DNA from 3 places in the Bradyrhizobium quebecense genome. Region 2 is predicted to be linked to each of the others. Evidence: predicted binding sites of a transcription regulator. Region 2 holds the regulator's gene; each other region holds the start of a gene.
What was found. The regulator PhoB, encoded in region 2, activates phosphate uptake and scavenging genes when phosphate is short. The targets are predictions, from matches to a motif close to TGTCATNNANCTGTCAT.
Positions count from the first base shown of each region.

Region 1: HU230_RS16320 (phospholipase C) is a predicted target of PhoB. The motif match lies at 8,860-8,876, and genes of this name have one in related genera.
Region 3: HU230_RS00595 (inorganic phosphate transporter) is a predicted target of PhoB. The motif match lies at 3,576-3,592, and genes of this name have one in related genera.

Region 1 covers NZ_CP088022.1:3,371,227-3,381,191, reverse strand. The annotation lists gene phnY (phosphonoacetaldehyde dehydrogenase) at 1-686, shown strand, start outside; gene HU230_RS16355 (MFS transporter) at 785-2,101, shown strand; gene HU230_RS16350 (MFS transporter) at 2,541-3,845, shown strand; gene HU230_RS16345 (maleate cis-trans isomerase family protein) at 3,899-4,675, shown strand; gene HU230_RS16340 (GntR family transcriptional regulator) at 4,672-5,490, shown strand; gene HU230_RS16335 (aspartate/glutamate racemase family protein) at 5,487-6,251, shown strand; gene hydA (dihydropyrimidinase) at 6,251-7,663, shown strand; gene HU230_RS16325 (alpha/beta fold hydrolase) at 7,693-8,577, shown strand; gene HU230_RS16320 (phospholipase C) at 8,891-9,965, shown strand, end outside.
Region 2 covers NZ_CP088022.1:7,787,315-7,797,279, reverse strand. The annotation lists gene HU230_RS37285 (hypothetical protein) at 1-238, shown strand, start outside; gene HU230_RS37280 (signal transduction histidine kinase) at 266-637, shown strand; gene HU230_RS37275 (hypothetical protein) at 659-889, shown strand; gene HU230_RS37270 (Hsp33 family molecular chaperone) at 927-1,928, opposite strand; gene HU230_RS37265 (IS110 family RNA-guided transposase) at 2,274-3,302, opposite strand; gene argF (ornithine carbamoyltransferase) at 3,506-4,432, opposite strand; gene HU230_RS37255 (aspartate aminotransferase family protein) at 4,432-5,637, opposite strand; gene HU230_RS37250 (GcrA family cell cycle regulator) at 6,134-6,646, shown strand; gene phoB (phosphate regulon transcriptional regulator PhoB) at 6,795-7,505, opposite strand; gene phoU (phosphate signaling complex protein PhoU) at 7,636-8,352, opposite strand; gene pstB (phosphate ABC transporter ATP-binding protein PstB) at 8,364-9,185, opposite strand; gene pstA (phosphate ABC transporter permease PstA) at 9,182-9,965, opposite strand, start outside.
Region 3 covers NZ_CP088022.1:106,183-116,147, reverse strand. The annotation lists gene HU230_RS00615 (DUF3309 family protein) at 1-112, shown strand, start outside; gene HU230_RS00610 (hypothetical protein) at 335-625, shown strand; gene HU230_RS00605 (DUF4112 domain-containing protein) at 687-1,235, opposite strand; gene HU230_RS00600 (Crp/Fnr family transcriptional regulator) at 1,445-1,813, opposite strand; gene HU230_RS00595 (inorganic phosphate transporter) at 1,877-3,499, opposite strand; gene HU230_RS00590 (autotransporter outer membrane beta-barrel domain-containing protein) at 3,728-6,424, opposite strand; gene HU230_RS00585 (DUF5413 family protein) at 6,697-7,131, opposite strand; gene HU230_RS00580 (hypothetical protein) at 7,325-8,893, opposite strand; gene HU230_RS00575 (adenylosuccinate synthase) at 8,929-9,965, opposite strand, start outside.

The sequences.
Region 1 (9,965 bases), 4.3 Mb from region 2:
GCGGCAACGATCCCCTGATCGTGATGGAGGACGCCGATCTCGAGAAGGCGGCCGAGCTTGCGGTCACCGGCGCGACCAAGAATTCCGGCCAGCGCTGTACGGCCGTGAAGCGCATCCTCTGCGTCGAGGCCGTCGCCGACGATTTCGCTGATCTCGTGCTGAAGAAGGCGCGCACCCTGAAGTGCGGCGATCCGATGGATCCGACGGTCGATGTCGGCACCGTGATCCATGAGGGCGCGGCGAAGGAATTCGAGCGAAGGGTCCACGCTGCGGTCACCGACGGCGCCGAGCTCCTGCACGGCAACGACCGCAAAGGCGCGCTGTATCCGCCGACCGTGGTCGACCGGATTCCCTACACCAGCGAGCTGGTGATGCAGGAGACCTTCGGTCCTGTGATCCCGATCATCCGCGTGCCCAACGATATCGAGAGCGTGATCCGGATCTCGAACGCGACGGCATTCGGCCTGTCGTCGGGCGTCTGCACCAACCGGCTCGACTACATCACGCGGTTCGTCAATGAGCTCGATGTCGGCACCGTCAACGTTTGGGAAGTGCCGGGCTACCGGATCGAGATGTCGCCATTCGGCGGGATCAAGGACTCCGGCCTTGGCTACAAGGAAGGCGTGCAGGAGGCGATCAAGAGCTTCACCAACGTCAAGACCTATTCGCTGCCCTGGCCGGTGTAGGGACGCGCGTCGATCCGAAGGGAGGGCCGCACGCGCGTAACAACAACAGCGCGGCGGCCCGAGGGTGAACAACAAAACAATCATCAGGGGAGGCTGCAATGTCGATCACGTTCAGTCCGGCGAGCGTCGGCTCGGTCGGAGTCCAGAATCCGGAGCTTGCGACATCGTTCCGCCGCGCGCAGTGGCGGATGCTGTTCGCGGCGATGTTCTGCTATCTGTTCTTCTACACCGGGCGGCAAACCTTCGGCTTCGCGATTCCCGGCATCCAGGCCGAGTTCGGCGTCAGCAAGGAGGTGCTGGGCTGGGCCAGCGCGGCGCTATTGTGGTGCTACGCGGTCGGGCAGGCCATCAACGGCAATCTCGGCGACAAGTTCGGCGGCCGCCGCGTGATGAGCGCGGGTGCGATCCTCTCCTTCATCATGAACTGGGCGACCAGCCTCTCGACAGGGATCGTCAGCCTCACCGCGTTCTGGGGCATCAACGGCTATTTCCAGTCGATGGGGTGGGCGCCGGGCAGCCGGCTGCTGTCGAACTGGTGGGGTCGCCACGAGCGCGGCACGGTCTACGGGCTCTATACCTTCGCGGCCGGTCTCGCCTCGGTACTGTCGTTCGTCACCTCGCTGGTGGTGGTCGGCTATTTCCAGCTCGACTGGCGCTGGATCTTCCGCATTCCGGTGGTGCTGCTGCTGCTCGGCGGCATCGCATTCTATTTGATCGCGCGCGAGAAGCCCGAGGACATGGGCTTTGCCTCGCCGCATGACGAGGCCGACGACGTCACCGCAACCGAAGCCGCGGTCGACGCCAATGAGGGCTCGCTTGCGCGCTACAAAGCGGTGCTGTCGAACTGGCGCCTGCTGGTCGCCGGCGTCTCGATCGGCTTCCAGAACGCGGCGCGCTATGGCCTTTTGGTGTGGGTGCCCGTTCACTTCCTCGGCAGCAACTGGGCCAAGGCCGGCGCCACCTCGGCGATCGATCCGCGCTGGATTAGCATCGCGCTGCCGGTCGGCATGGCGGTGGGTGCGTTCAGCAATGGCTGGGTCTCGGACAAGGTGTTCGGCTCGCGGCGGTACCTCGCCATCGTGCTCTATATGGTGCTCGCCGCGGTCACCGCGCTGTGCATGTACGCGATCCCGACCACCGAGGTCTATCTCGGGATGACGGTGCTGTTCCTGTGCGGCTTCTTCACCTACGGCCCGCAATCCTCGTTCTGGGCGCTGTGCCCGGATCTGGTCGGCCACAAGCGGGCAGGGACCGCAACCGGGGTGATGAACTCCTTCGCCTATCTGTTCGCGGGTCTCGGCGAGCCGATCATCGGCCACTTCATGGACAAGCATAACCAGACCTCGCTGGTGTTCCTCGTCGTCGCGGTCTGCGCGACCTCCAGCGCCGTGGTGGCAGCCTTCATCCGACGCTAGCTCACTCACATGCGTCCCGGGTGACTGCCCGGGACGCGGCCATCGGGGTATGTGTAGCCCGATGAGCGAAGCGATATCCGGGGTTGCTGTGGTCCCCGCATGTCGCTTCGCTCATGCGGGCTACGCCTTTTTGCAGCCAGCGGAACGCAGCCGCGCGCGAACGTTGGAGCCCAAACACCGCGCCAATTCGCTGAAACCGCCTGGCCGCGCCGACGAGCCAGCGCCCAATTGCTCACCACGGGCTGATTAAAAACGGAGCGGTACCATAATAATATCTAGTCATATCAATGATATGTATAAAATTGCATGCAGAATGCAAAATGTGCTTGTCGCCTCGCACGGCTTGAAGCAGACTTCGCGCGGGGCAGGAGAGGCCAAAGACCTTCGATGACGCGGGTCGGCGCGGGGCAAAAACAATCTGCCGGCAGAGGAGCGAGCAATGCGCGATCAGGTGTCCACCATCGCAATGGCAGATACGGCGAAGCCTTCCGGCGTGCGCTGGAAGATCTTCCTGCTGATGCTGTTCCTGATCTCGATCAACTATATCGATCGCGCCTCGCTCTCGGTCGCGATGCCTGTGATCGCCAAGGAGTTCGACATCGATCCGGCGATGCAGGGCCTGATCCTGAGTTCGTTCTTCTGGACCTACGCGCTGATGCAGGTGCCGGGCGGCATGCTCGCCGATCGCTTCAAGCCGAGGATCGTGATCGCCCTTGCAACGCTGTTCTGGGGCTTCTTCCAGGCGCTGGCGGCGCTGTCCACCAGCTGGATGCTGCTGCTGCTGACCCGGCTCGGGCTCGGCGCATCGGAAGCGCCGATCTATCCGGCCGGCGGCAAGCTCAACGCGATCTGGATGACGCAGACCGAGCGCGGCCGCGGCGCCACCTTGCTGGATGGCGGCGCGCCGCTCGGCGCTGCGCTGGGATCTATCGTGATCGCCTGGCTGATGGCGGCCTTCAGCTCCTGGCGCGTCGCCTTCGTCGTCGCGGGCGTCGGCACCATGCTGTGCGGCCTGTGGGCCTGGTACTACATCCGCAACGCGCCACGCGAGCATCCGTCGGTCAATGAAGCCGAGGCGCGCTATCTCGAGGAGGCGCATGCGATCGAGGACGCGGCGACGCCGCCGTCGTCGGGCGCAAGCGGGATGGCCTATTTCCGCTTCCGCTCGGTCTGGTGCATGTGCCTCGGCTGGATGTTCTTCAACACCACGTTCTACGGGCTGTTGACCTGGATGCCGACCTATCTGTTCAAGGTGCACGGCTTCGATATCAAGGCGCTCGGCGGCGCATCCTTCATCATCTTCTTCGCGGGCTTCGTCGGCGAACTGGTCGGCGGCTGGATCGGCGACGGCTGGCGGGCGCGGGGCGGGGCGCCTAACACCGTGTTCCGCACACTGTTCGGTATCGCCGCGATCATGGCGACCGTGTCGATCTTCCTCGTCGCCTACGTCACCAACGCGGTCGTGGTCGTGGTGCTGCTGTCGACGACGCTGTTCTTCCTGCGATGGTGCGGCATGTACTGGGCGATCCCGTCGGCGCTGGCGGGCCGCGGCAAGTCCGGCTTCCTCGGCGGCTGCATGAATCTCGGCGGCAACATCGCCGGCATCACGACGCCCCTGATCGTCGGCTTCATCGTGCAGGCCACCGGCTCCTACTTCCTCGCGCTGATGTATTTTGCCGCCGCGGGCATTGCGCTGTTGATCTGCTCGACCCTGATCGATTACAGCCGCAAGCTCCCGGTCTGAAACGAGGACGGCCGAATCCTGCCAAGGGTTCGGCCGGTTGATGAGGCAAGCGAATGACACCTCCCGTCCGGCTCGGCATGCTGACGCCGTCGTCGAATACAGCCCTCGAGCCGATCACCTGCGCGATGCTGGCGGGCGTCGACGACGTCTCAGCGCATTTCTCGCGCTTCAAGGTGACGGAGATCGCGCTGTCGGAGCAGGCGCTGCGCCAGTTCGACGCCAGCGAGATTCTGCGCGCGGCAGAATTGCTCGCCCATGCCAAGGTCGACGTCATCGCCTGGAACGGCACCTCGGCAAGCTGGCTCGGCTTCGATCGCGACGAGAGCCTGTGCGAGCAGATCACGGCGGCGACCGGGATTAAGGCCTGCACCACGGTGCTGGCCTATCGCGACCTGCTGCGGCGGATCGGCGCCCAACGCATCGGGTTGGTGACGCCGTATCGCAGGGATGTGCAGGACAAGATCATCGCCAACTGGAATTCGGCCGGGCTGCATTGTTTTGCCGAGCGGCATCTGTCGCTGCAGGACAATTTCTCCTTTGCCGAGGTCAGCGAGGTCGAGGTCGCAGGCCTGATCGAGGAAGTGGTGCGCGAGGGCTGCGATGTCGCCGTCGTGCTCTGCACCAACATGCGCGGCGCCGGCGCCGCCGAGCGGCTGGAGCGCGGTTTTGGCGTGCCGGTGCTGGATTCGATCGCGGTGACGCTGTGGGCGTGTCTCACAGCTGTGGGCTGCAATCCGTCGCGCGTGCACGGCTGGGGCAGCCTGTTTACGAACCCCGATCTGCGCGCAGCGACCGCGATCCCCGATCATGACGATAAAGGCGTGCGGTGACCGAAGCCAAGACTGAAGCCAAGACGAGCAGACGGAGCAAGGAATCCAAGCGTGCGATGACGGCGCTGCAGCGGCGCCGGCTGCGCGTGCCGCGGGTCGGACTGCACGAGCAGGCGGCGGCGCGGCTGCGCACCATGATCGTGCGCGGCGAGTTGGCGCCGGGACAGTCGCTGGGGGAGGCGGACCTGTCCGACGCGCTCGGCATTTCGCGGACTCCGCTGCGCGAGGCGCTGAAGCAATTGGCGAACGAAGGCCTGGTTGAACTCAGGCTCAACCACAGTGCCGTGGTCGCGCCGTTCCGCCGTGCCGAACTGACCGAATTGTTCGAGGCCGTCAGCGGCATCGAGCGCTGCGCCGCCGAGCTCGCCGCGCTGCGGATGGAGGACGCCGATTTCGAACGGCTCGATGCGCTGCAGGACAAGATCGAATGGCATCACGGCCGGGGCGAGCTGCGCGACTATTTTCAAGTCAACCAGCAGATCCATTCGGCGATCGTCGGCTTCGCCCGCAACGCGGTGCTGAAGGCGACGCATGAGGCGCTGCTGGCGCGGGCCGAGCGCGCGCGCTTCTTCGCGCTCTCGGTGCTCGGGCGCTGGGATGAATCGGTGCGCGAGCACCAGGATATCCTGGCCGCGCTCAGGCGCCGCGATGCGGCGCGGGCCGGGCAGATGCTGGCCCACCATGTGCGCCGCACCGGCGAGATCGTCGCCGAGACGCTGGATGGCAAGGCACTGAATGACGAGGCGGATGACGACGCGGTACCGGACACTCCCGCAAAGCCGCGCGGCCGCAAGACGAGGAACGTTGCGCCATGAAGATCCTGCTGCTCAATCCCAACACGACAGTGGCGGTCACGGATCTGCTCCATGCCGCCGGTAGCAAGGTGGCTTCAGCCGGCACCGAACTCGTGCCCGCGACCGCCGCGCGCGGCGTGCCCTATATCGCGACCCGCGCCGAGGCTCAGATCGGCGGCGCGATCGCGCTGGAAATGTTGGCCGAGGCCGGCCCCGGCATCGATGCCGCCATCATCGCCGCGTTCGGCGATCCCGGCCTGTTCGGTGCGCGTGAGCTGTTTGCGTTTCCGGTGGTGGGATTGGCCGAGGCCGCGATGCTCACCGCCTGCATGCTCGGCCGGCGGTTCTCCATCGTGACCTTCGCCGGCGCGCTGGCGCCCTGGTACGAGGAATGCGTCGCCATGCACGGGCTGAGTTCACGCTGCGCCGGCATCCGCACGCTCGACGGTGGCTTCCAGTCGATCTCCGACGTGCAGGCCGAGAAGGAAGAGCTGCTGGTCGCGCTCGCCAACCGGGCGGTCGAACAGGACGGCGCCGACGTCGTCATTCTGTCGGGCGCGCCGCTCGCAGGCCTTGCCGCAAGGGTCCGCGACCGTATTCCGGTGCCCGTGGTCGATCCGGTCGCGGCCGCTGTGCGCCAGGCGGAGACGCTTGCCGTGCTCAAGCCGCGCAAGGCGGTCGCCGGCACCTTCCGGCGGCCTGATCCGAAACCAACGCTCGGACTGGCGGAGCCGCTTGCTGCAATCATCGAACATCGCTCACCGAAAGAGGGGACAGACTGATGTCCTTCGACACCATCATTCGTGGCGGCACCGTCGTCACCGCTGCCGACACCTTTGCCTGCGACGTCGGAATCCGTGACGGCAAGATCACGGCGCTCGGCCGCGATCTCGGCGATGCGGCCACGATCATCGACGCCACCGACCGGCTCGTGCTGCCGGGCGGCATCGACAGCCACGTCCACTTCGCCCAGCCGTCGGGCGACGGCATCGTGATGGCCGACGGCTTTGCCAGCGGCACCCGCTCGGCGGCGTTCGGCGGTAACACCACCGTGCTGCCGTTCTGCCTGCAGGAGAAGGGCCAGACGCTGCGCGAGGCGCTCAAGCACTACCATTCGCTGGCGGACGGCGAATGCCATGTCGACGTCGCCTTCCATCTGATCGTCACCGACCCGACCGAGCATGTGCTGGGCCAGGAGCTGCCGGCGCTGGTCGAGGACGGCTATACCTCGCTCAAGGTCTTCATGACCTATGAGGGGCTGGCGCTGTCGGATCGCGAATTGCTCGAGACCATGTCAGTCGCGCGCGAGACCGGCGCGATGCTGATGGTGCATGCGGAGAACTTCGACGCCATCCGCTTCCTCACCGACCGGCTGGAACGCGCCGGCAACATTGCGCCGCGCTTCCACGCGACCTCGCGGCCGATCCCGGTCGAGCGCGAGGCGACGCATCGCGCAATTTCGCTGTCCGAGCTTGTCGACGTGCCGATCATGATCGTGCATGTCTCGAACCGCGAGGCGATGGACGAGATCCGGCGCGCGCAGCAGCGGGGCTTGCGGGTGATGGGTGAAACCTGCCCGCAATATCTGATGCTGACCGAGAAAGACCTCGATCAGCTCAATATGGAGGGCGCGAAGTACGTCTGTTCGCCGCCGCCGCGCGACGTCGCAAGCCAGCAGGCGTGCTGGGAAGGCTTGCAGCAGAAGGTGTTCTCGGTGTTCTCGTCGGACCATTGCCCGTTCCGCTACGACGACCCGAAAGGAAAGCTCGCGCCCAAGGGGCGCACCAGCTTCCGCTGGGTGCCGAACGGCATCCCCGGTGTGGCGACGCGGCTGCCGATCCTGTTCTCCGAGGGCGTGGTAAAGGGGCGCATCGACCTCAACAGCTTCGTCGCCTTCAGCGCCACCAATCACGCCAAGATCTACGGCCTCTATCCGCGCAAGGGCACGATCGCCGTCGGCTCGGATGCCGACATCGCGCTGTGGGACCCCGAGCGCAAGGTGACGATCCGCCACGAGCTGATCCATGACGGCTCCGACTATACGCCCTATGAAGGGCTCGAGGTCACCGGCTGGCCGGTGCTGACCATGGTGCGCGGCAAGGTGGTCGTCGACGACGGCACCCTTGTCGGCAGCAAGGAGCACGGCACATATTTGCCGCGCGCCAAACCCCAGGCGGGGGCAACCATCCCGTAACACCCAAAGCAAGAAGGCAGGAGACCACCATGCCCTACGCGACAACCGACGACGGCGTGCGGCTCTATTTCGAGGAGACCGGATCCGGCCATCCGGTGATCCTGGTCCATGAATTCGCCGGCGACCTGCGCAGCTACGAGCCGCAGATGCGGCATTTCGGCAAGCGCTTCCGCACCATCGCCTACAATGCGCGCGGCTTCCCGCCGTCTGATGTGCCCGAGCAGGTCTCGTCCTATTCGCAGGCGCGCGCCGCCGACGATATCCTTGCCGTGCTCGATCACATCGGCGCGCCGAGGGCGCATATCATCGGCCTCTCGATGGGTGGCTTTGCGACCTTGCATTTCGGATTGCGTCATCCGGCGCGGGCGCTGTCGCTGTGCATCGGCGGCTGCGGCTATGGCGCCGAGCTCGACAAGCGCGAGACGTTTCGCGCCGAGGCCGACGTGATCGCGGGCATGATCCGCACGGAGGGCATGCCGGCGTTCGCCGAGCGCTACGCCTACGGGCCGACGCGCGTGCAGTACGAGAACAAGGATCCGCGCGGCCACGCCGAGTTCAAGACCATGCTGGCCGAGCACTCGGCGGTGGGATCGGCCAACACTCAGCAGGGTGTGCAGAAGGAGCGACCCTCGCTCTACACGCTGGTCGACGAAATGAAGCGCATCACGGTGCCGACGCTGATCATCACCGGTGACGAGGACTGGCCGTGCCTGCTGCCGGGCATTCTGATGAAGCAGAGCATTCCGTCGGCCGCGCTCGCCGTCATGCCGAACTGCGGCCATGCCATCAACATCGAGGAGCCCGACGAATACAACCGGATCGTCGGCGATTTCCTGGCGCAGGTCGAAAGCGGCCGCTGGCCGATGCGCGATCCGAGAGCGGTGAGCGCGTCGATCACGGGGATGAAGGACTAGCTGGCTCGGCCCAATACGTCGCGTTGAATTGTACGACTACAGGAATCGTGCCGGATCGTGCGTACATGAACACGTCGTACGCGCGGAAGTAGGTCTCAACATGACGCGCGTGCCGGCGTCATTGAGTTCGCGATCGATTCGATGACATCGATGCGATATTCGTTCGCGCGCGCCGCAACCGCCGCGTGAGATCGAACGCGTGACGATCACGTCGCGATGACACGTCAATCGCAAAACCGACACAGAGCTGTTACGCGCGCTGGCTAATGTGTCGCATGTCGACGTCATAAATCCTTAAAAAATGGGGCAAGAAGTGAAGGCGAAATTCCTTTCAACGGTCGGAGTCTGTCTGGTCGCTGCTGCTGCAGTTGTGTGCAGCGCCGCCGCTCACGACGATGATAGAGATCACGTTCATCGTCATCCGCACGACATCCACACGGCAACGCCGATCAAGTATCTCGTCGTGATCTTCAACGAGAACCGCTCATTCGATCATTATTTCGCAACCTACCCGAATGCGGCCAACCCGACCGGCTCGATTCCGTTCATTGCGAAGCCGCATACGCCGAAGGTCAACAACCTCGCCAACGCCAATCTGCTGACCAACAACCCGAACACCAATCCGGCCAACGGCACGGGCGCGACCAATCCGTTCCGGCTCGATCGCACCCAGGCCAACACGCGCTCGCAAAACCACGCCTATACGCCCGAGCAGCAGGCGGTCGATAACGGCAAGGAAGACCTGTTTCCGAAATTCACCGGTCGCGGCACCGCCGGCGGCGTCGGCGCCTTCGGCACCAACGGGCAGGTGATGGGTTATTTCGACGGCAACACGGTCACCGCATTCTGGAACTACGCACAGAACTTCGCGATGAGCGACAATAGCTGGACCGACACCTTTGGTCCGTCGACGCCCGGCGCGCTCGAGGTGGTTGCCGGCCAGACCAACGGTGCGCAGAACATCGTCGGCACGTCATCGTCGATCGCCGACGGCCAGGGCGGCCTGACGTTGATCGGTGATACCGACCCTGCCTACGACGCCTGCTCGAGCACGACCAGCCAGGTCCTGATGACCAGCAAGAACATCGGCGACCTGCTCAATGCCGAGCACATCAGCTGGGGCAGCTTCATGGGCGGCTTCGACCTGACGCTCAAGAACAGCAACGGCACCACCAACTGCGCCCGCAGCACCTTCTCGAGCAACGTCAACGGCAGCATCGTCGACTACACCCCGCACCATGCCTGGTTCCAGTACTACAAGTCGACCGCCAACCCGACCCATGCGCGGCCGAGCTCGGTCGACGCAATCGGCCGCAGCTATGTGCCCGGCAGCAAGACGCTCGATCCGGCAAATCATGCCTACGATCTCGAGGACTTCTACGCCTCGG
Region 2 (9,965 bases):
ATGGAACGTGCTGCCGAAGGCGCTGCAGCGGGAAATCTTCGACACCGCCGGATCGGTCGGAAAACTGTTGGAGACGTCGGCGCTCCGCGGGCAGATCGCGCGCTTCCTGCACAAGCACAAGGATGATGCCGGTCGCGACAAGGTTCTGGAGGCGCGTCAGGACGCGAGATCGGGCGCTGCGGCTTTGTCGCGATGGGACAATGAAGGAGGTGCAGTCCCCGATGGACTGCCGATGTGAGCCAACCACGACAACAGGAGATTCACCATGTCACTTACCCAATTTGACGTCGATGACGGACAGCACAGCATGGACGGGCTGCGACTTCTCGCCCGTGATGGAAATGAACGGGCCGAGGCATTCATCGGCCGCAAGGTGATGGACGTCTGGGCCGAGTCTGTCGAGCATCGCGGCGGACATCAAAGCCTGTTCCGCGATCAATACAACGCACTCGGCAGGCTGAATCTGGCGGCGATCGAGCGGATCGTCAGTGCGAAATACCAACGCGGTGCTGCGTTCAACCGCCAGCATCCCTATGTCGAGGTACTGTTCTCGGATATCACCGACAGCGGGGAGACCTTGAATCTGAGCGGGCTCGTGCGCGAGACCCTGCCGCCCGCGTTTCACCGGCTGAGTTGAGATCGATCCAGGAGGATTCCCATGACGAAGAAAACCCTGCACTCCATTGAAGAAACAGAGCCGAAGAAGCCACTGCGCGCCGACCGGCCTCCCACCGAAGGCTTCGTGATCATCGTCGACAAACACTTCAAGTCGGAGTTCGACACCGCCGAGGCTGCTGAAGCGTCTGGCCGACAACTGAAGGCGTCGTATCCGATGCTTCAGATCGAAATCTATGACGCCGCCGGCAAGACCCGCACCTTGCTGAGCTGACAGGCCTGGTTGCCGGGTCTCGTGGTCGGTTTTCCGCCTACTCGACGCCGGCTTCCTGCGGCGTGAATTCGTAGACCGACGAGCAGAACTCGCAAGTCACGACCACCTTGCCGTCCTTGACCATCTCGGCGCGATCGTTCGGCGCAAAGCTCTTCAGCATCGACGACACCGCATCGCGCGAGCACGAGCACTGCGCGCGCAGCGTTTGCGGGTTGAAGACGCGCACGCCGCGTTCGTGGAACAGGCGGTACAGCAGCCGCTCGCCGGAGAGATCGGGATCGATCAGCTCGACATCCTCAACGGTGGAGATCAGCGACTGCCCCTCGACCCAGGCGTCGTCATCCGGCACGCTGTGCGTGGCCGTGCCTTCCGGCGCATCGCCGGGATGCAGATCGGCCTGCTTGGCGCGTTCGGGGGCCTTGGGCAGGAATTGCAGCAGGATGCCGCCGGCGCGCCAGTGCAGCTTGCCGCCTTCGCCGCCGCGCATCTCCTCGCCGACCGCGAGCCGCACCCGCGTCGGAATCTGCTCCGAGCGCAGGAAATATTCGTGGGCCGCCTCTTCCAGGCCGCCGCCGTCGAGCGCGACCAGGCCCTGGTAGCGGCTGGTGTTCGCGCCCTGATCGATCGTCATTGCAAGGTGGCCCTTGCCGAGCAGCTCACCCGAACTCTGCCCGTCCTTGAGGCGCGCCACATCGTAGCGCGCATAGGCACGCAGCCGGTCGGGCGCCTGGAAATCGACGATCAGGAGCGAGACCGGACCGTCGGTCCGGGTCTGCAGGATGAAGCGGCCCTCGAACTTGACGGAGGAGCCGAGCAGCGTGGTGAGCACGATGGCCTCACCGAGCAGCTTGCCGACCGCGGGCGGATAATCGTGCTTGTGCAGGATCTCGTCGAGCGCGGGGCCGAGCCGGGTCAGCCGGCCGCGCAAGTCCAGCGCACCGACCTCGAAGGCCAGCACGGCATCGTCAACAGGAACCGCCGAGGGCGCGCGAATGGGCGTCTCGGCCTGAATTTTGATGTCGGGGGATTGTGAAACCATGGCGCTCTATCTGGGGTCTCGGACCATGAAATAAAGGGGTTCAGCATACCGGGAATCGACGTCGTCCCTGCGAAAGCAGGGACCCATATGTGGACGGCCCCCGTGGCACAAGAGCTTTCTGGGATTGGTCGGATCGCTGTCATCCATATGTCCGGCCTGTTTGATGCGATCGTGTTGATCGCTGGGCCAAGATGGTTTCCGCGACGCGAGTGCCAAACAACCTGGCGACCTTGTGAAGGCCAATGGGTCCCGCGGCTTGTCTCGCGTTCTGGATCGATCGATCATTCCATCTGCTCTTGCAGCTCCGGTTCGTCCGGCGAGCGCTACGTCCGGCCGGCCGACCTGTTAGGTGACAGCGTTCATGCGTGCGGCATCATAGCTCTCGCCGGTCGCCATCAGCTTCCAGGCGATGCGGGCCACCTTGTTGGCGAGCGCCACGGCCGCAAGCTTCGGCGGCTTGCGCCTGAGCAACGCCACGAGCCAGCGCGAGGGGTGGCCGCGCCCGAGCCTTGCCTGCCGGATCACCGCGGTCGCCCCGGCCACGAGCAGGCGACGCAGGGTCTCGTCGCCAGCGCGGGTGATCTTGCCGAGCCTGGTTTTGCCGGCGGTGGAATGGTCCTTGGGCGTCAGGCCGAGCCAGGCCGCGAACAAGCGGCCGGAGCGGAAGGCGTGCGGGTCCGGCGTCTTCATCACAAGCGAGGTCGCGATGATCGGACCGACCGAGGGGATCTGGGCCAGACGACGGCTTGTGGCGTTGGCCTGGTGCCAGGCCAGCAGCCTGGCCTCGACCGCCTTCAGCTCACCCTGCAACTGCGCATAGTCACGGCCCTGCATGGCGAACAGCTCGCGCGCCATAGCGGGAACGCTCTCGTCCTGCGTGATCCGGGCCAACAGCGGCTCGATCTTGTCCAACCCCTTCGGCGCGATCAGGCCAAACTCCGCCGCGTAGCCGCGGATCGCATTGCTGAGCTGGGTACGGCGGCCGATCAGCCCATCGCGGACACCTGCAAGCATCAGCGCGGCCTGCTGTTCGGCGCTCTTCACCGGCACAAACCGCATCCGCGGTCGGCCCATCGCTTCGCACACCCCATCCGCATCTCGCCCGTCGTTCTTGTTCCGCAGCACATAAGGCTTCACCAACTGCGGCGCTATCAGCTTCACCTCATGGCCAAGCTTGCCAAGCTCGCGCCCCCAGTAATGAGCCGCCCCGCAGGCCTCCATCCCGATCACGGTCGGCGGAAGCTTGGCAAAAAACTCAAGCACCTGCTTGCGCGACAGCTTCTTGCGCAACACCGGCTGTTCCGCCGCGTCAACTCCATGCAGCACAAAAATATGCTTCGACGTATCCATCCCAATACGGATAATCTCTCTCACGGACGGTCTCCTTGTCTGAGATTTACAACAACCTCATTCTGGCACACTGATGCCGTAGGGGGCCGTCCACACCATCAACCACAGGATTTTGTCGCGGCACAAGGCGTCTGCCCATGTGCCTTTTTCGCAGGCCGCGGCGTATGGGTCCCTGCTCCAGTGCGCAATTGCGCACAAGGCAGGGACGACGGCATTGATGTCGTCGACTACGCGACCGTGTCGAAACACCAGGCCAGAATGCCCTTCTGCGCATGCAGGCGGTTTTCCGCCTCGTCGAACACCACAGATTGCGGGCCGTCGATCACCTCGTCGGTGACCTCCTCGCCGCGATGCGCGGGCAGGCAGTGCATGAACAGCGCGTCCGGCTTGGCGAGCGACATCAGCTTGGCATTGACCTGATAGGGCTTCAGCACGTTGTGGCGGTGCTCGCCCTCCTTGTCGCCCATCGACACCCAGGTGTCGGTGACGACGCAGTCGGCGCCGCGCACGGCGGCTTCCGGATCGGTGCCGAGCATGATCGGCGCGCCGGTGGCCTTGATCCAGTCCCGCATCGGCTTCTTCGGCGAGAGCTCGGGCGGGGTGGCAATGTTGAGATTGAACTTGAACCGCTCCGCAGCGTGCGCCCAGGAGGCCAGCACGTTGTTGTCGTCGCCGGTCCAGGCCACCGTCTTGCCCTCGATCGAGCCGCGGTTTTCCTCATAGGTCATGAGGTCGGCCATCACCTGGCAGGGATGCGAACGCCGGGTCAGGCCGTTGATGACGGGCACGGTGGCGTGGGCGGCGAGCTCGAGCAGCGCGTCATGGTTGAGGATGCGGATCATGATCGCATCGACATAACGCGACAGCACGCGCGCGGTGTCGGCGATGGTCTCGCCGCGGCCGAGCTGCATCTCGGCGCCGGTCAGCATGATGGATTCACCGCCGAGCTGGCGCATGCCGACGTCGAACGACACCCTTGTGCGGGTCGACGGGCGCTCGAAGATCATCGCCAGCGTCTTGCCTTCGAGCGGCTTCCTGCCCTTCTCATGCGCCTTCAGCCTCGCCTTCATGGCGGCTCCGGCTTCGAGCATGTTGCGCAGCTCGGCGAGCGGCAGCTCGTTGATGTCGAGGAAGTGACGGACCGGCTTGCTCATTATCCAGCCGCCTTCTTCGGCTGCGGCGCCGATAGCACAGAGCAGGCGCGCTCGAGCGCTGTGATCGACTGGTCGATCTCGGCCTCGGTCACGATCAGGGGCGCCAGGAACCGCACCACATTGTCGCCGGCGCCGACGGTGAGCAGCTTCTCGTTGCGCAGCGCGGCGATCAGATCGCCCGACGGCACCACCGCCTTGACTCCGATCAACAGGCCCTCGCCGCGCACCTCCGACAGCACGCCGGGATAGCGGTCGACCACGGAAGCGAGCTTCTGCTTGAGCAGCAGCGACATCTTCTGCACGTGCTCGAAGAAACCGGGCTTGAGCATGACGTCGAGCACCGCATTGGCGGCGGCGACCGCCAGCGGATTACCGCCGAAAGTCGAGCCGTGCGAGCCCGGCGCCATGCCGGCCGCAGCCTGCGCGGTCGCCAGCACCGCGCCGATCGGGAACCCGCCGCCGAGCGCCTTCGCCAGCGACATCACGTCCGGCGTGACGCCGGTGCGCTTGTAGGCGAACAGCTCGCCGGTGCGGCCCATGCCGGTCTGCACCTCGTCGAAGGCGAGCAGCAGGCCATGCTCGTCGCACAGCGCGCGCAGTGCTTTGAAGAACGCCTGCGGCGCCGAGCGCACGCCGCCCTCGCCCTGCACCGGCTCGATCAGGATGCCGGCGGTGTGCGGGCCGATCGCCTTCTTCACCGCCTCGATGTCGCCGTGCGGCACCTGGTCGAAGCCGTCCATCGGCGGGCCAAAGCCTTCGAGATATTTCGCCGAGCCGGTCGCAGCCAGCGTGCCCAGCGTACGGCCATGGAAGGCGCCTTCGAAGGTGATGATGCGGTAGCGTTCGGGATGGCCCTTGGAGAAGTGGTGGTGGCGGACCAGCTTGATCACGCCCTCCATCGCTTCGGCGCCGGAATTGCAGAAGAACACGAAGTCGGCAAAGCTCTGCTCGCACAGCCGCGCGGCAAGCACCTCGCCGTCCGGGCTCTTGAACAGGTTCGACATGTGCCAGAGCTTGGTCGCCTGTTCCTGCAGCGCCTTGACCAGATGCGGGTGCGCATGCCCGAGCGCGTTCACCGCGACACCCGAGGTGAAATCGAGATAGCGGTCGCCGTTGGTTGCGATCAGCCAGGCGCCCTCGCCGCGCTCGAAGCCGAGATCGACCCGGGCGAAGACGGGGAGCAGATGCGACGAGGCGTTGGTCATGGCGTTCACTGCCGGTTTGAAGCCGTCAATTGCTGCGCGCCTTGACGCCAACGCAGCAACCGCCAGCTTCGGAAAACAAAACGGCCGCCTTTGCGGGCGGCACGTACGGGTCATTCTATGCGGCGGCCGGTAAGTGTCAATCGTCAGGAGCCGGCCTTTGCTGGCCTTCCTGCAATGCGAAACCAGCGCAATCCGGAGCATTCCGGTGCGGTGGAAAAGCCTCATAGCAATGCTTAACTTTGTGGGAACATGTGGACGCACGGCCGCGGACTCTTGCGCCAGAGTCACGCCATATTGTAGCGTTTGGCCTGTCGGGTACGACATCTCGTGCGGCAGTACTGGACCCTCTAAGTAGCCTTCGTGTCTCGTGTAAACGTTCGGGCGCAACACCGTGCCCGGCGAGGGCTAAGGGATTCTGGCCGCAGGGATATTTGTCCAGATTGGCTCGCAGCGCCGCTCCGATGAGTGGCCGGCGCCATGCGAAAGGAAGAATGCGATGACTGTATTGACCTGGTCCGACGATCGCGTCGAGCAGCTGAAGAAGCTCTGGGAATCCGGCCTCTCGGCCAGCCAGATCGCGGCGGAACTTGGCAATGTGACGCGAAACGCCGTGATCGGCAAAGTGCATCGGCTCGGCCTCTCCGGCCGCGCCAAGGCCCCCTCCACGGCCGCGCCGCGGCAGCGCAAGGCCCGCCCCGCCCAGCACATGATGCGGGTGGCGCGCCCGGTCTCGCGCGGCAACACCGCGCTTGCGCACGCCTTCGAGGTCGAGATGGAGCCCGATCCGATCTCCTTCGACAACGTGGTGCCGATGAGCCAGCGGCTGTCGCTGCTCGAGCTCAACGAGGCCACCTGCCACTGGCCGGTCGGCGATCCCTCGAGCCCGGAATTCTTCTTCTGCGGCGGCAAGGCGCTCGCCGGCCTGCCCTATTGCGCGCATCACTCGCGCGTTGCCTACCAGCCCGCCAACGATCGCCGCCGGCCGTCGGCGAAGCCACAGATCAAGTAGCACTCGGGAAACTGCCTGGACTGCAAAAACAAATCCCCGCGAAAGCGGGGATTTTTTTGTGTGATCGTAGCGCGGAAGTATCCACCAGCGTCGTCCCGGCGAAAGCCGGGACAACGCCGTGTTGTGGCTTGAGGTTGCCGTGCAAGCCTTACGGCTGCGGCTCGGCCTTGGCAAACCGGTCGTCGAGCGCATAACCGGCGCCGCGCACGGTGCGGATCGGATCCTGCTCGCGGCCCGGATTGAGCAGCTTGCGCAGGCGGCCGATGTGCACGTCGACGGTACGCTCATCGATATAGATGTCGCGGCCCCAGACGCTGTCGAGCAGCTGCTCGCGGCTGAACACGCGGCCGGGATGCTCGAGGAAGAATTCGAGCAGCCGATACTCGGTCGGACCGAGATCGATCGGACGTCCCGAGCGCGCCACGCGGCGCTTCTCGCGATCGAGCTCGATGTCGCCGTAGGTCAGCACGGTTGCAAGCCGCTCCGGGCTCGCGCGGCGCAGCAGGCCCTTCACCCGTGCCAGCAATTCCGGCACCGAGAACGGCTTGACGATGTAGTCGTCGGCGCCGGTGGCAAGCCCGCGCACGCGCTCGCTCTCCTCGCCGCGCGCGGTCAGCATGATGATCGGAAGCTGCTTGGTCTCGGGACGCGCCCGCAGGCGGCGGCACAGCTCGATGCCGGACAGGCCCGGCAGCATCCAGTCCAGTACCACGAGGTCGGGAACGCGCTCCTTCAGGCGGGTGTCGGCATCGTCGCCGCGCCCGACCGTTTCGACATCGTAGCCTTCCGCATCGAGGTTGTAGCGCAACAGTGTCGTCAGCGCTTCCTCGTCTTCGACTACCAGAATGCGTGCGCTCATCGGTTTAAATTCTCTCTCTGTGGTGATCCGTTGCCCAGACGCAAACCGAAACGCTTACTTTCCTGACCATAATCCCCGCGGAGACGACTTGTCGTGAAGACAATCCGGCCCCGCGCCTGCGGATCATGTCCTAGGTACCCGGCACCGTGGTGGCAAAGTTGGTCATGTCGCCCTTCGGGCGCTTGTCGGTGATCTGCTGGCCCTCGATCATGTAGAACACGGTTTCGGCGATGTTGGTGGCGTGATCGCCGATCCGCTCGATGTTCTTGGCGCAGAACATCAGATGGATGCAGAACGAGATGTTGCGCGGATCCTCCATCATGTAGGTCAAGAGCTCGCGGAACAGCGAGGTGCAGATCGCATCGACCTCCTCGTCGCCCTTCCAGACGTTCATCGCCGCCGGCAGATCGTGCGCGGCATAGGCGTCGAGCACCGACTTGACCTGCGACAGCACGAGGTCGGTCATGTGCTCCAGGCCGCGGATCAGCTTCAGCGGCTGGAAATCGCTTTCCAGCGCCGCGACGCGCTTGCCCATGTTCTTGGCGAGGTCGCCGATCCGCTCGAGGTCGGTGGCCACGCGCATCGCGCTGACGATTTCACGCAGGTCGATCGCCATCGGCTGGCGGCGGGCGATCGTCAGCACCGCGCGCTCTTCGATGACGCGCTGCAGCTTGTCGATCTCGATGTCGGCGGCGACCACGCGCTTGCCGAGCGCGACGTCGCGACGGATCAGCGCGTCGACCGACTCGGTGATCATCCGCTCGACGAGGCCGCCCATTTCGGCGACCAGGCGAGTCAACTCCTGCAGGTCGCTGTCGAATGCCTTGGCGGTATGTTCAGAAGCCATCTTGTATCTCCTCAGCCGAACCGGCCGGTGATGTAATCCTGAGTCCGTCGATCGCTCGGCGAGGTGAAGATCTTGTTGGTGTCGTCGAACTCGATCAGCTCGCCGAGATACATGAAGGCGGTCTTGTCGGAGACGCGCGCCGCCTGCTGCATGTTGTGGGTGACGATTGCGATCGTGTAGTCCTCGGAGAGCTCCTGGATCAACTCCTCGACCTTGGCGGTCGAGATCGGATCGAGCGCCGAGCACGGCTCGTCGAACAGGATCACCTCGGGCCGCACCGCCACGGTGCGCGCGATGCACAGGCGCTGCTGCTGGCCGCCGGAAAGCGACAGGCCGGAAGCGTTCAGCTTGTCCTTGACCTCGTTCCACAGCGCGCCGCCGCGCAGCGCCTTCTCGACCCGGTCGTCCATCTCGGACTTCGAGATCTTCTCGTAGAGGCGGATGCCGAAGGCGATGTTCTCGTAGATCGTCATCGGGAACGGCGTCGGCTTCTGGAACACCATGCCGACCCGCGCGCGGAGCAGATTGAGGTCGAGCTTGGGATCGAGAATGTTGGTCTGGTCCAGCATCAGCTGACCGGTGGCGCGCTGGCCGGGATAGAGGTCGTACATCCGGTTGAAGATCCGCAGCAGGGTCGACTTGCCGCAGCCGGACGGTCCGATGAACGCGGTGACGCGGTTGGTACCCAGCGTCAGGTTGATGTTCTTCAGCGCGTGGTGCTCGCCGTAATAGAAGTTAAGGTTGCGCACCGTGACTTTCGGCGGCGCTTCCGGCAGCGGCGTATGCGGTGCAACGTGGCTCGGGTTACTGGTTGAAACGGAGAGCTCGGTCATTTTGCGGCCCTTTCGGCACCAAGGATACGCGCGCCGATATTCAGCGCGAGCACGGTGAATGTGATCAGCAGTGCGCCGCTCCACGCCAGCTCTTTCCAGTAGGCGTAGGGGCTCTGCACGAAGTTGTTGATGGTCACCGGCAGGTTGGCCATCGTCTTGGTCAAGTCCCAGCTGAAAAACTGGTTCGACAGCGCGGTGAACAGCAGCGGCGCGGTCTCGCCGGCGACACGGGCGGTCGCCAGCAGCACGCCGGTGATCAAGCCGCTACGCGCAGCACGATAAGCGATCCGCTTGATCACCAGCGAGCGCGGCAGGCCGAGCGCGGAAGCCGCCTCGCGCAGCGGATTGGGCACCAGCAGCAGCATGTCCTCGGTGGTGCGCAGCACGACCGGGATCACGATCACGGCGAGCGCGAGACTGCCTGCGATCGCCGAGAAGCCGCGCATCGGCACCACCACCGCACCATAGATGAACAGGCCGATGATGATCGAGGGTGCGCTGAGCAGGATATCGTTGATGAAGCGGATCACCGAGGTGAGCTTGTCGTGCTTGCCGTACTCGGCGAGGTAGGTGCCGGCGAACAGGCCGAGCGGCGCGCCGATGCCGACGCCGATCACCGTCATGATGACCGAGCCGACGATGGCGTTGAGCAGGCCGCCTTCGGTCGAGCCCGGCGGCGGCGTGTTCTGGGTGAACAGCTGCACGCTGAGGCCGGCAAGGCCGTTATAGACCAGCGTGAACAGGATCAGCGCCAGCCAGGTGACGCCGAACAGCGCCGCG
Region 3 (9,965 bases), 1.1 Mb from region 2:
CTATAGCGGCCGCATCCGCGGCTATGGCTATGGTCTCGGCCACTCCGGAATGGGCCTTTTCGGGGTGATTTTGATCGTGGTCGTGATCCTGGCCTTGCTCGACAAGATTTAATGGCTGTAAGCTATTGAAATTGATTAAGTTATTTTGATCGACCGCGTGCCATGCGCGGATTCAGCATGTGCCCTGCCGGGGGCGCTTCTGGGGTCGCATTTTTGTCAAAGAGGCCTATATTAGGGATCGAAATGACATGTACGGCGCGCCGCCGATTATAGGCCGCCGTCCCCCAAAATCCCTTTCGCCGCTCTATGCCAAGAACACAAGAGGTCGTCGACCATGCGTCCCCTGCGTCCGTTCAACTATAACACGTCCGCCGAACTGTTCCCCGCCGCGATCCGCAAGAAGAAGCGGGCCGGCTTCGCCTATCGCCGTTTCGGCACTGCCGCCGAAGCCGTGCGCTTTGCGATGGAAGAGCTGCCGGCGGACTCGCTGAACGGCGCCTATCTCCAGGTCGAGGAAGCCCGTTTCGACCAGAACGGCATCCGTTCGCTGTATGAGAGCGAAGGCTTCCCGCTGCCGCGCCGTCCGCGCCCCGAGCCGGCCCAGACCGACGCCGACGCTGCATAGACCTTCTACTCGTCGCTAACGAAAAGCCCTCGGACCGATCCGGGGGCTTTTGTTTTTGAGGTTAGAGTCTCGGCTGCTTGTCGAGCCAGCGCCGCAGCATCCGCACATTGCGGATATTGGCGCGGAACATGACGTCGAAGGCATCGCCCGCCACCGGCACCATGCCAACCACGCCGTCGACCGCGACATTGGCAAGCATCCGCGCGGTGATGTGCCAGGGCGCACCCAGCAAGCGGGCCTCGCGCACCAGCCACAGCGAGATCGCGGTGGTGATGAGATCGCCGATCACCGGGATCAGGCCGATCAACCCGTCGATGCCGTAGCGGACATTGGTGCCCGGCACGACGAAGGCGACGTCGAGCAGCTTTGCGATCATCTCCAGCCGTGCGAGCCGCTCCTCGCGCGTCAGGTTGCCGAACGGGTTGGCGGTCGAGTTGCGGAAGTCGAAGCTGAAGCTTTCCTGAAAGCCTTGGAACTGCGGATGCAGCGGGCCATCGCCGAGCTCGCGCCCGTCCTGATCGATGACCTTGCCGCGCGCCTGCGCCCCGCCGAACGGCGGCCGCGATCGCGTGGCGTGGGGAGAGAAAATGTCGTCCTCGGGCATGGCCATCAGATGGTAACGCCGGCAGGTGGTTCAAGTTGCGTCACATTACCACTGTGTCACGTTCAAGGCCGTTCAAGCGTCGTCACGTGCCGCGCGCCGCCGACGGCGTCAAGCCGAAGCGACGGCAGACGGGAATGTCCGCCGTTTTGGCTGCAACGCTCAGCGAGAGGTTTTCGCGCGAAGCGTGAATTGGCGAGATGCTCTGTTCGCCTCGCCTAATAGACGCCCTTGTTCATCGTTCTGAGCCGCTGGGCCAGCGTCCTCATCACCTTCAGGGCAAAATGCGGCGTCTGGCTGACGAGGAAGAGAAACTGCTTTTCCGAGACCGGGACGAGCTCGACATCCGTGAGCGCCGTGGCGGTCGCGCTTCTTGGCTCGTTGTCGATCAATGCCATTTCGCCAAAGATCGTGTCAGGCGCCAGGTCCGCCATGGTCTTGTTACCGACCTGAATGCGCACATAGCCGCTCTTGATCACGAACAGCTCGTTGGCCTGCTCACCTTCGCGAAAGATGAGGCCGCCGGCCCGGACCAGGCGCGTTTCGATATCGTTGCCCGTCAGAAGGCTGAAGCTTGCATCTGCCACTCGAAATTCCTTTCCCCGAATCCGGATGCAGATCTCCTACATCCGGTTGTCTTGCTGCTCCGGCTAAAACAAATGCGCGAAAACAAAGTAGAGCAGGCCCGAGATCAGCATCGCCACCGGCAAGGTCAGAACCCAGGCCATGGCGATGTTGCGGATTGTCGACCATTGCAGGCCGGATCCGTTTGCGGTCATGGTGCCGGCGATGCCGGACGACAACACATGCGTTGTCGACACCGGCAAGCCGTACCCGTCTGCCGCGGCGATGGTCGCCGCTGCCGTGATCTCGGCGCAGGCACCCTGCGCATAGGTCAGATGGGTCTTGCCGATCTTTTCACCCACCGTCACGACAATCCGCTTCCAGCCGACCATCGTGCCGAGACCGAGCGCGATGGCGACCGCAATCTTGACCCAGGACGGGATGAATTTGGTCGCGGCATCCAGCGAGCCCTTGTAGCGATTGAGCGTCGCGACATCGGCATCGTTCAGCCCGCTGTCGCTGCTCTTCATGAGCGAGCGCAACGCCTCCGACACCAGATACATGTCGTTGCGCGTGTTGCCGACGGTCTCGGCCGGGAATTTTGCCAGCGAACCGTACTGAACGACCTGATCGCGGATTTCGCCGACGAGAACGACGAGTGACGGATAGGTATCGTCGGTGAGTTGCCGAAGGGCGATGTAGTTCGTCACCGCCGGACGCGGATTGCCCGTCACCTTGCGATCGGCTCCCCTATCCTCGATCACCTTGCTCGCCGCCGCCGAATTCGCGGTGAATGCCGCGATCTGGCTCGCAGGCATCGCGCGGTTGAGTGCGTAAGCGGTTGGGACCACGCCGATCAGGATGAGCATGATGAGACCCATGCCCTTTTGACCGTCGTTCGATCCGTGGAAAAAGCTGACCAGGGTGCAGGTCAGGATCAGGATGCCGCGGATCCACCATGGCGGCGGCTGATCGCCTTTCGGCTCGCCGAACAGCGCCGGCGTTGCGCGCAACAGCGCGGTTTTCAGCCCGTAGAGCAGGATGGCAGCGAGCGCAAATCCGAACAGCGGCGACAACAGCAGCGCCTTGCCGGTGTTGACGGCCTGCGACCAATCCACGCCGGAGGTCCCCTCCCGTCCGTGCATCAGGGCATTCGCGATGCCGACGCCCATGATCGATCCGATCAGGGTGTGCGAGCTCGAGGCAGGCAAACCAAAATACCAGGTACCCACGTTCCAGATGATGGCGGCGATCAGGAGCGCAAACACCATGGCGAACCCGGCGCTGCTGCCAACCTGAAGGATCAACTCGACCGGCAACAGCGAGACGATGCCGAAAGCAACGGCGCCACTGGAGAGCAGCACACCGATCAGATTGAAGAGGCCCGACCAGACAACGGCAATGTGGGCCGGCATCGAACGGGTGTAGATCACGGTGGCGACGGCGTTCGCCGTGTCGTGAAAGCCGTTGACGAATTCGAAGCCGAGCGAGATCAACAGCGCCACGAACAGCAGCAGGAACGCGAGATAGGATGTCTTGCCGGGGCCCGTCGCGCCAACATCCGCGTAGATGCTGTAGGCCACGAACAGCAGCGCGGCGCCGACCACGCCGAGATAGATGATGCCGGTGAGGGGATGAAAGCCTTTCTCGAGATCGGGCCCGCCGCTACGCGCAGGCTCGATCGAACCAGGTAACGCTGCATCGCTCATGGATCGCCCTCCCTCACGGCCGCGGGAGGACAAAAGCGGCCATGTGACATTTGGACTACGTTGACATGACGTCCATATGACAGTTCCATGAAAGACGATGTGCCCGGCCTGCGGCCGGCGTCTAATCTATTGATAAATTTAGCGTAACGGCGCCATCTGTCGCTCGCGGTGCGTTAAGCTTGGCTTCCTGTCAGATTGCAAGACGCTCATTTCGTCGCAAACGCCACTTCACCAAGCGTAGCGCACCACGCCCTTGCCGGCATAGCTCGAGGTAACGTTGGAGAATTCGCCTTCGAACGTCGCGGCCGCCGACCAGCCATTTCGCCACTTCATGTCGACCGATGCCGTCGTCAAGGCGGAGTCGCTTGCCTGCGCCGCGCCGTTGACGACAAAACTGGCGCCCGGCAGCGCCTGGAAGGTGGCCGCAGCCAGGCGGTTCGGATTGCAGTCGTGCGCCCAGGCGAAGCGCGTGCGCAGCGTCAGGATGCCGTCCTGCATCAGGAAGGACTTGTCGGTGCGGACGCCGAGCTCACTGCGCGGATCCGTCACGCTCCGGCCGGCATACCGAAGTGCAAAGCTCGGCAAGCCCGAGGTCGCCTGCTCAGCGTAGGCAGGCAGTTCGAAGCTCGTGAATTCGCCTGCGGCGTAAGGGGTGATCCCCACGCCGCCGGTCCACGGCGCGACGAAACGATAGCCGCCCTCAAGCCTGCCGGAATAGGCATTGGCATTGAACTCAGCGCGAAGCTGGTCGATGCCGGCGGCCGTGACCGTGCGGTTGGTGGTGATGTCTTGCCAGCCATAGGCGAGCGCGGCGGTCACGTAGGCCGGGCCATCGGTATGGCGGATGTAAGCACCGGCCTGGAATAGATCGGAGCGGCCACCGCCGAGTGTGTTGACGCTGAAGCTGGTGCCGCCGCCAGCGAGCGCGAAGCCCGCAAGTGTGTTCGGCGAGAACAGATAGTCTGCTCCGACTGCCGTGCCAGCAATGCGGCTCGTGGTGTCATTTGAACCAATGGCCGCATTGCCGCTTGTCGATTGCGAGCCACCATATCCCGCCACCCACACGTTCCAGCGCGGCACAAGCGCCGCCGGCGGCGCTTTGGTGAACATCGCAAACGCGTCATCGCGATGGCGTGCCGCATAAGCGCTCGTCTGGTCGCCCTCCTCCGCGTAACCGGTCGCCGCCGATGCTCCGCCAAAGCCATTACCCCTACCCATGAACGGATCGGCAAGCAGGCCCATGAACTGGTGCATCGCATTGAATGTGGCCTGCTGCGAGCCCGTAGCGCTCTCGCCGGAAGCCTGCGTCAGGCCGCCGGCGGAGAGTGAGCCGTAGAGCAGCGGAATGCTGCCGTTGCTATTGAAGAAACCAGTCAGTGCGTTGCCAACCGCCTGCTGGTTGCCACTTGGAAGCGCATAGTTCAGGAACAAGTTGAGATAGGCGTCGTTGGCGTCATAGCTCAGTGCGGTTTGAAAATTCGCCGGCAGGTTGGTGTTGACGAGCGAACCGAACGTCCCGGACACACCGCCTGTTGCGGTCAGGATGGTGTATTGCTTGTTAACATAGCTGCCTAGGGCATAGAACGCGTTCACGGTAGCGCCGTCGAGCGTGGCCGTGCCGCTGACGGTGGCGAAGGATGCAATCGATGGATTGACCCGCACCTGATAGATCGCACCCTGCTGGAAGGCGAGATTGCCCGACACCGTCATCGACGTGCCTGGCGAGCCGTTGCCCGGCGCGAATATGGCGCCGGAATTGACTTGTGTCGCTCCGACCGTGCCCACGCCCACGAGCGTGCCACCCGCCACGGTGAGATTGGTAGCCGCCGACAGGTCGCCGCTGACGTTGAGCGTACCTCCCTTCACCGTCCACGGATTGGTTTGTCCGTATGTCCCGGTGACCGTCCAGGTCGCATTGTCGACCACGTTGAAGGTCGAAAAGCCCCGGTATTGCTGGGCCGCGCCGATCGAGCTCAGGTCGAAAACCGCAGTGCCGTGGCCCCCGAGCTGGAAAGTGTCGCTGCCGGACGCGGACACCAGACCTTGGATAGATGAGCCCGGTGCAAGCGTCAGCGTGTTATTTCCACCGCCGAATTGAATCGCGGTAGAGCCCCCAAAGATGGAGCCAGCATTAAAGATTGATGTTCCACTGCCCGTCGTCGAGATTGCAAAGGTCCCCGCAATGGAGCCGACGTTAAAGACGGACAGTCCGTCGCCGCTAGCCAAAATTCCGTAAGCCAAACCGAAGATGCTGCCGCTCGCAGCGTTGGTTACAACCGAGCCTCCAAATATCTCCAAAGCCGCATAGTTGTTGCTACTGATGATGCCATAATTGGAAACGACGACACCAGATCCGCCGGAAACTCCGACGATGTCACCAGTGATGCGTCCGCCAGCGTTGTTCACCACAGAGCCATTCGCAACAGCAACGGCCACTATAAAGAGTCCGATAATCCCCCCAGAATTGTTGATGTTGGCGGTGCCGCCGACGGTGATCGCCGTCGGTCCAGTAGTGAAGATGGAACCATCCGCCTTGTTGGTTAGCGTTAAATTGCCGCTAGCCACTACGCCTTTGATTGGTCCCCAAATGATGCCACGGGATTCATTAGTTACCGTTCCGTCGTGAATGGAGATGCCGGCAGAATTGCCTGTGAGCGTACTCCCGGTGCCGACGTTGATGGTGACGCCAGCCTCGCTGCCGGTTCCGTAGCCAAAGCCTTGAACACTAGCACTGGTGCCAGGTGCGCCGCCGCCCTGATTGGTGGTCGTGCCCGTGCAGAACGCCGTCACTCCGTCAGCGGCTGCGGGCGTGCAGTCGGCATAGGCCGGCCGGTTCATCCACAACGGAAGTGCTGTCAGTAGTCCCGTAGCCAGCGTCAAGCGACGCAAAGCGACGCCGCGATAGTGAATTCCCAACTTGCGCATTCCCAGCCTTCCCGTCGGGCAATCCAGATTAGAAAGCGCCAACGCTCGGGCACAACTCTGAGGCGATTATCGTAACAGACGCAATGTGGACTGAACCGACTCAACTACCGAAATTGCGGATCGTCGCCTCTTGTTGCTACACGGCAACAATCTGCTTGGCTTGGTCTTGGCGCTAACGGTATAAGCGGTATGGATATCCGGATCGCGGCGCGCGCGGACTGGAGTCATCTGGGGTTCGTGATCTCGAAGGATCGAGATGCTCCGTGAACGTCCTAATGCTGGGATGCCGGCGTCGCCGGCACGTGCTGCTCTTCGGCATATTTGTGCGCCAGCCAGGACGTGATCACGCCTGGGATGAAGCCGACCAGCCCGTAGAGGATGAACTGCACGGCGCCGCTTTCGGAGCCGTGCGAGGCGTAGGTCAGCGCTGCGCCGACGAACGCCACCGCGCCGACGATCAGCATCCGCACCGTCGGCGTGATCCGCCGCATATGCATCAGGATGTCGTCGACCGCGCCGAACATCAGCGACGGCACGATGCCGAACAGATAATTGTATTGCAGCGACTTCACGAACACGACGAGCAGCTTCGCCACCTCGCCGCCATTGGTCTCGGTCCAGTAGCCGGACTGATAGGTGGTCATGAGCAGCAGCAGGAAGCCGCCGATGAACGGCCCGATGGCTGCGAAGATCAGATAGCGTTTCATAGCGTGCCCCTGCCCGACATCAGGCGAGTGTAACGCAGTCACGCAACGGTTCTAGGGAAAATCGAAAGCGCCCGGTAATGTTCCGGGATCATCGCGTCGATGCGCTGCAACAGCCGGACTTCGCTGCGATACGGAATCGCCCGGACACAGCCGGGCGATGAGATCGTGAGTACCGAGGTGAGCGCTGAAGCTGTTACTCACCCCACGCGGCGAACGCGTCGTTGAAGGCGCGCTCGCCGGGGGCGCCCTTTTCGATCGCGATGATGGCGCGGCGCTGGTTGGTATAGACCAGCGGCACGTCGAACCAGGAGCGCTCCTTCAACAGCTGCAGATTGCGCGAGCGGTCGGCGTCGACGTTGGAGAGGCCGACCAGGAAGAAGCCGTCGGTGACCTTGACCGCGAGCCCGGCCAGCGGCGTGCCGCGCGCCTGCTCGTTGGACTTCATCAGGATGCCCGGCACGTTGCCGACGCCGCCATTGGCGAAGTCCTGCGGCAGGATGAAGGTCAATTCCGCGGTGTGGCTCGCCGGCAGCGATGAATCGGTGTTGCGGCGGAACGACATCGTCATCTTGAACTTGCGATCGGGGATGTCGATGTCGGCGCGCACCGCGATGTCGGGCTTCTGGTTGCCCGAGCCCTTGACCTGCTCGGTGCGCCAGACCACCGAACCGACATATTGCTTGCCCTTCGGATCCGACGGGTCCTCGTCATAGAGCACCACGCGCTGCGCCACCGGAGCGACCGGCTCGCCCGACGACGACGGCTGGCCGACGCGGTCGGTGATCTTCTTGCTCGAAGGCGTCGCCGCGGCATCCTTCGGCGCCTCGACGGGGGCGGAGGATTTGAACAGGCTGCTGACGAAGGCGGTCGCCTGCTGCCGCAGCAGGATGCCGGTGCCGGCCAGGATCAGCAGGATGCCGATCACGATCGCGGTCTTGAACGGGAACATCGAACCGACACGCGGCCGCTTCGGCTCGCGCTCGGCATTGCTGACCCGCGCGCGCGGCGGCGGCGCCTGGGGCGGCTGCGGGGCGTAGCGCTCCGCCTCCTCGATCGACTCCTCGTAGGAATACGGCGCCTCGGGATCGCCGCCGCGGTTTTCGAGGCTCGGCTCGAGCCGGTCGAATTCCGGCGAGGGCGACGGCACGTTGGCGTAGGTCTTGCGCGCGTTGCGGCTGGCTTGCGCGGCGGCCCGGCCGAGATCGTCGGCGTCGGCGGTGATGTCGCGGAAGCCGCGCACACCCGGGGCGGCCGGGGGCGGCGCGCCTTCGGGGCCACGGCGCGGCGCAGCCGGCCGGGCGGGCGGCGCCTGGGTATCGGTGCCGGCAGCAACCTGCGGGTTCTGCGGCCGTGGTGGGGCCGGCGGCGGCGCGTCGGGGCGCAAATTGCGCGGGCGGGGTTCGACCGGCGGCCGCGGGCGCGCGGCATTGTCGGCGGAATTGGCCTCGGGCGGCCTTGTATTTGCCTCCGGCGGTCTTGGATTGGCACGGCGCAGCGGGTCGCTGCTGCGGGCCGCCCCGCCGCCGGGGCGCGAGGCCTCGCGGGCGCGCTGCGCGGCCTCGGACTCGACCTTGCGCACCGCCTCTTCCAGCGACAGCCGTTCGCGGGTGATCTCGGATTCGGAGAGCGGCGGCTGCACGCCGCGGAGTTGCTGGATCAACGCCGTCCGCGCCCGCGCATACAGCGCACGGCGGGCTTCGCCGGGGGCGTTGGGGTCCAGTCCGGCGATGGCACGGGCGATCAGCGGGTAGTAGTCAGCCATTTCCACACAATTGGTGGGATATAGGTAATATCCCGTTAAGCCTCGAACGGATTCTGTACCAGAATAGTATCTTCACGTTCCGGGCTGGTGGAAAGCAGGGTGACCGGGCACCCCACCAGTTCCTCGACCCGGCGGACATACTTGATGGCCTGGGCCGGCAGGTCCGCCCAGGACCGCGCATTGGCGGTCGGCTGCTTCCAGCCCTCGATGATCTCATAGATCGGCTCGATGCGGGCCTGCGCGCCCTCGCCCGCCGGCAGATGGTCGATTTCCTTGCCGTCGAGCTTGTAGCCGATGCAGACCTTGATGCTGTCGAACCCGTCGAGAATATCGAGCTTGGTCAGCGCCAGCCCGGCAATTCCGCAGGTGCGGACGGTCTGCCGCACCAGCATCGCATCGAACCAGCCGACCCGGCGCTTGCGCCCGGTGTTGACGCCAAATTCCTTGCCGCGGCGGCCGATTTCCTCGCCGATCTCGTCGTTCAGCTCGGTCGGGAACGGACCCTGGCCGACCCGGGTGGTGTAGGCCTTGCAGATGCCGAGCACATAGCCGACCGCGCCCGGACCCATGCCGGTGCCGGTCGCGGCCTGCGCCGCCACCGTGTTGGACGACGTCACATAGGGATAGGTACCGTGGTCGACGTCGAGCAGCGCGCCCTGCGCGCCCTCGAACAGGATGCGCTTGCCCTCGCGGCGCTTGATATCCAGCAGCCGCCACACCGTCTCGGCATAGGGCAGCAGCTTCGGCGCGAACGCCGTCAGTTCGGCGAGAATCCCCTTGCCGTCGATCTCCTCCAGATTGTTGCCGCGGCGCAGCGCATTGTGGTGCGCCAGCAGGCGTTCGATCTTGTGCGGTAGGGTATCGAGATCGGCGAGATCCATCAGGCGGATGGCGCGGCGGCCGACCTTGTCCTCATAGGCCGGGCCGATGCCGCGGCGGGTGGTGCCGATCGAGGTGACGGCGTTGGAGGATTCGCGCAGCGAGTCGAGCTCGCGATGCAGCGGCAGGATCAGGGTGACGTTCTCGGCGATCCGCAGATTGTCCGGTCCGACCGCAACGCCCTGGCCCTTCA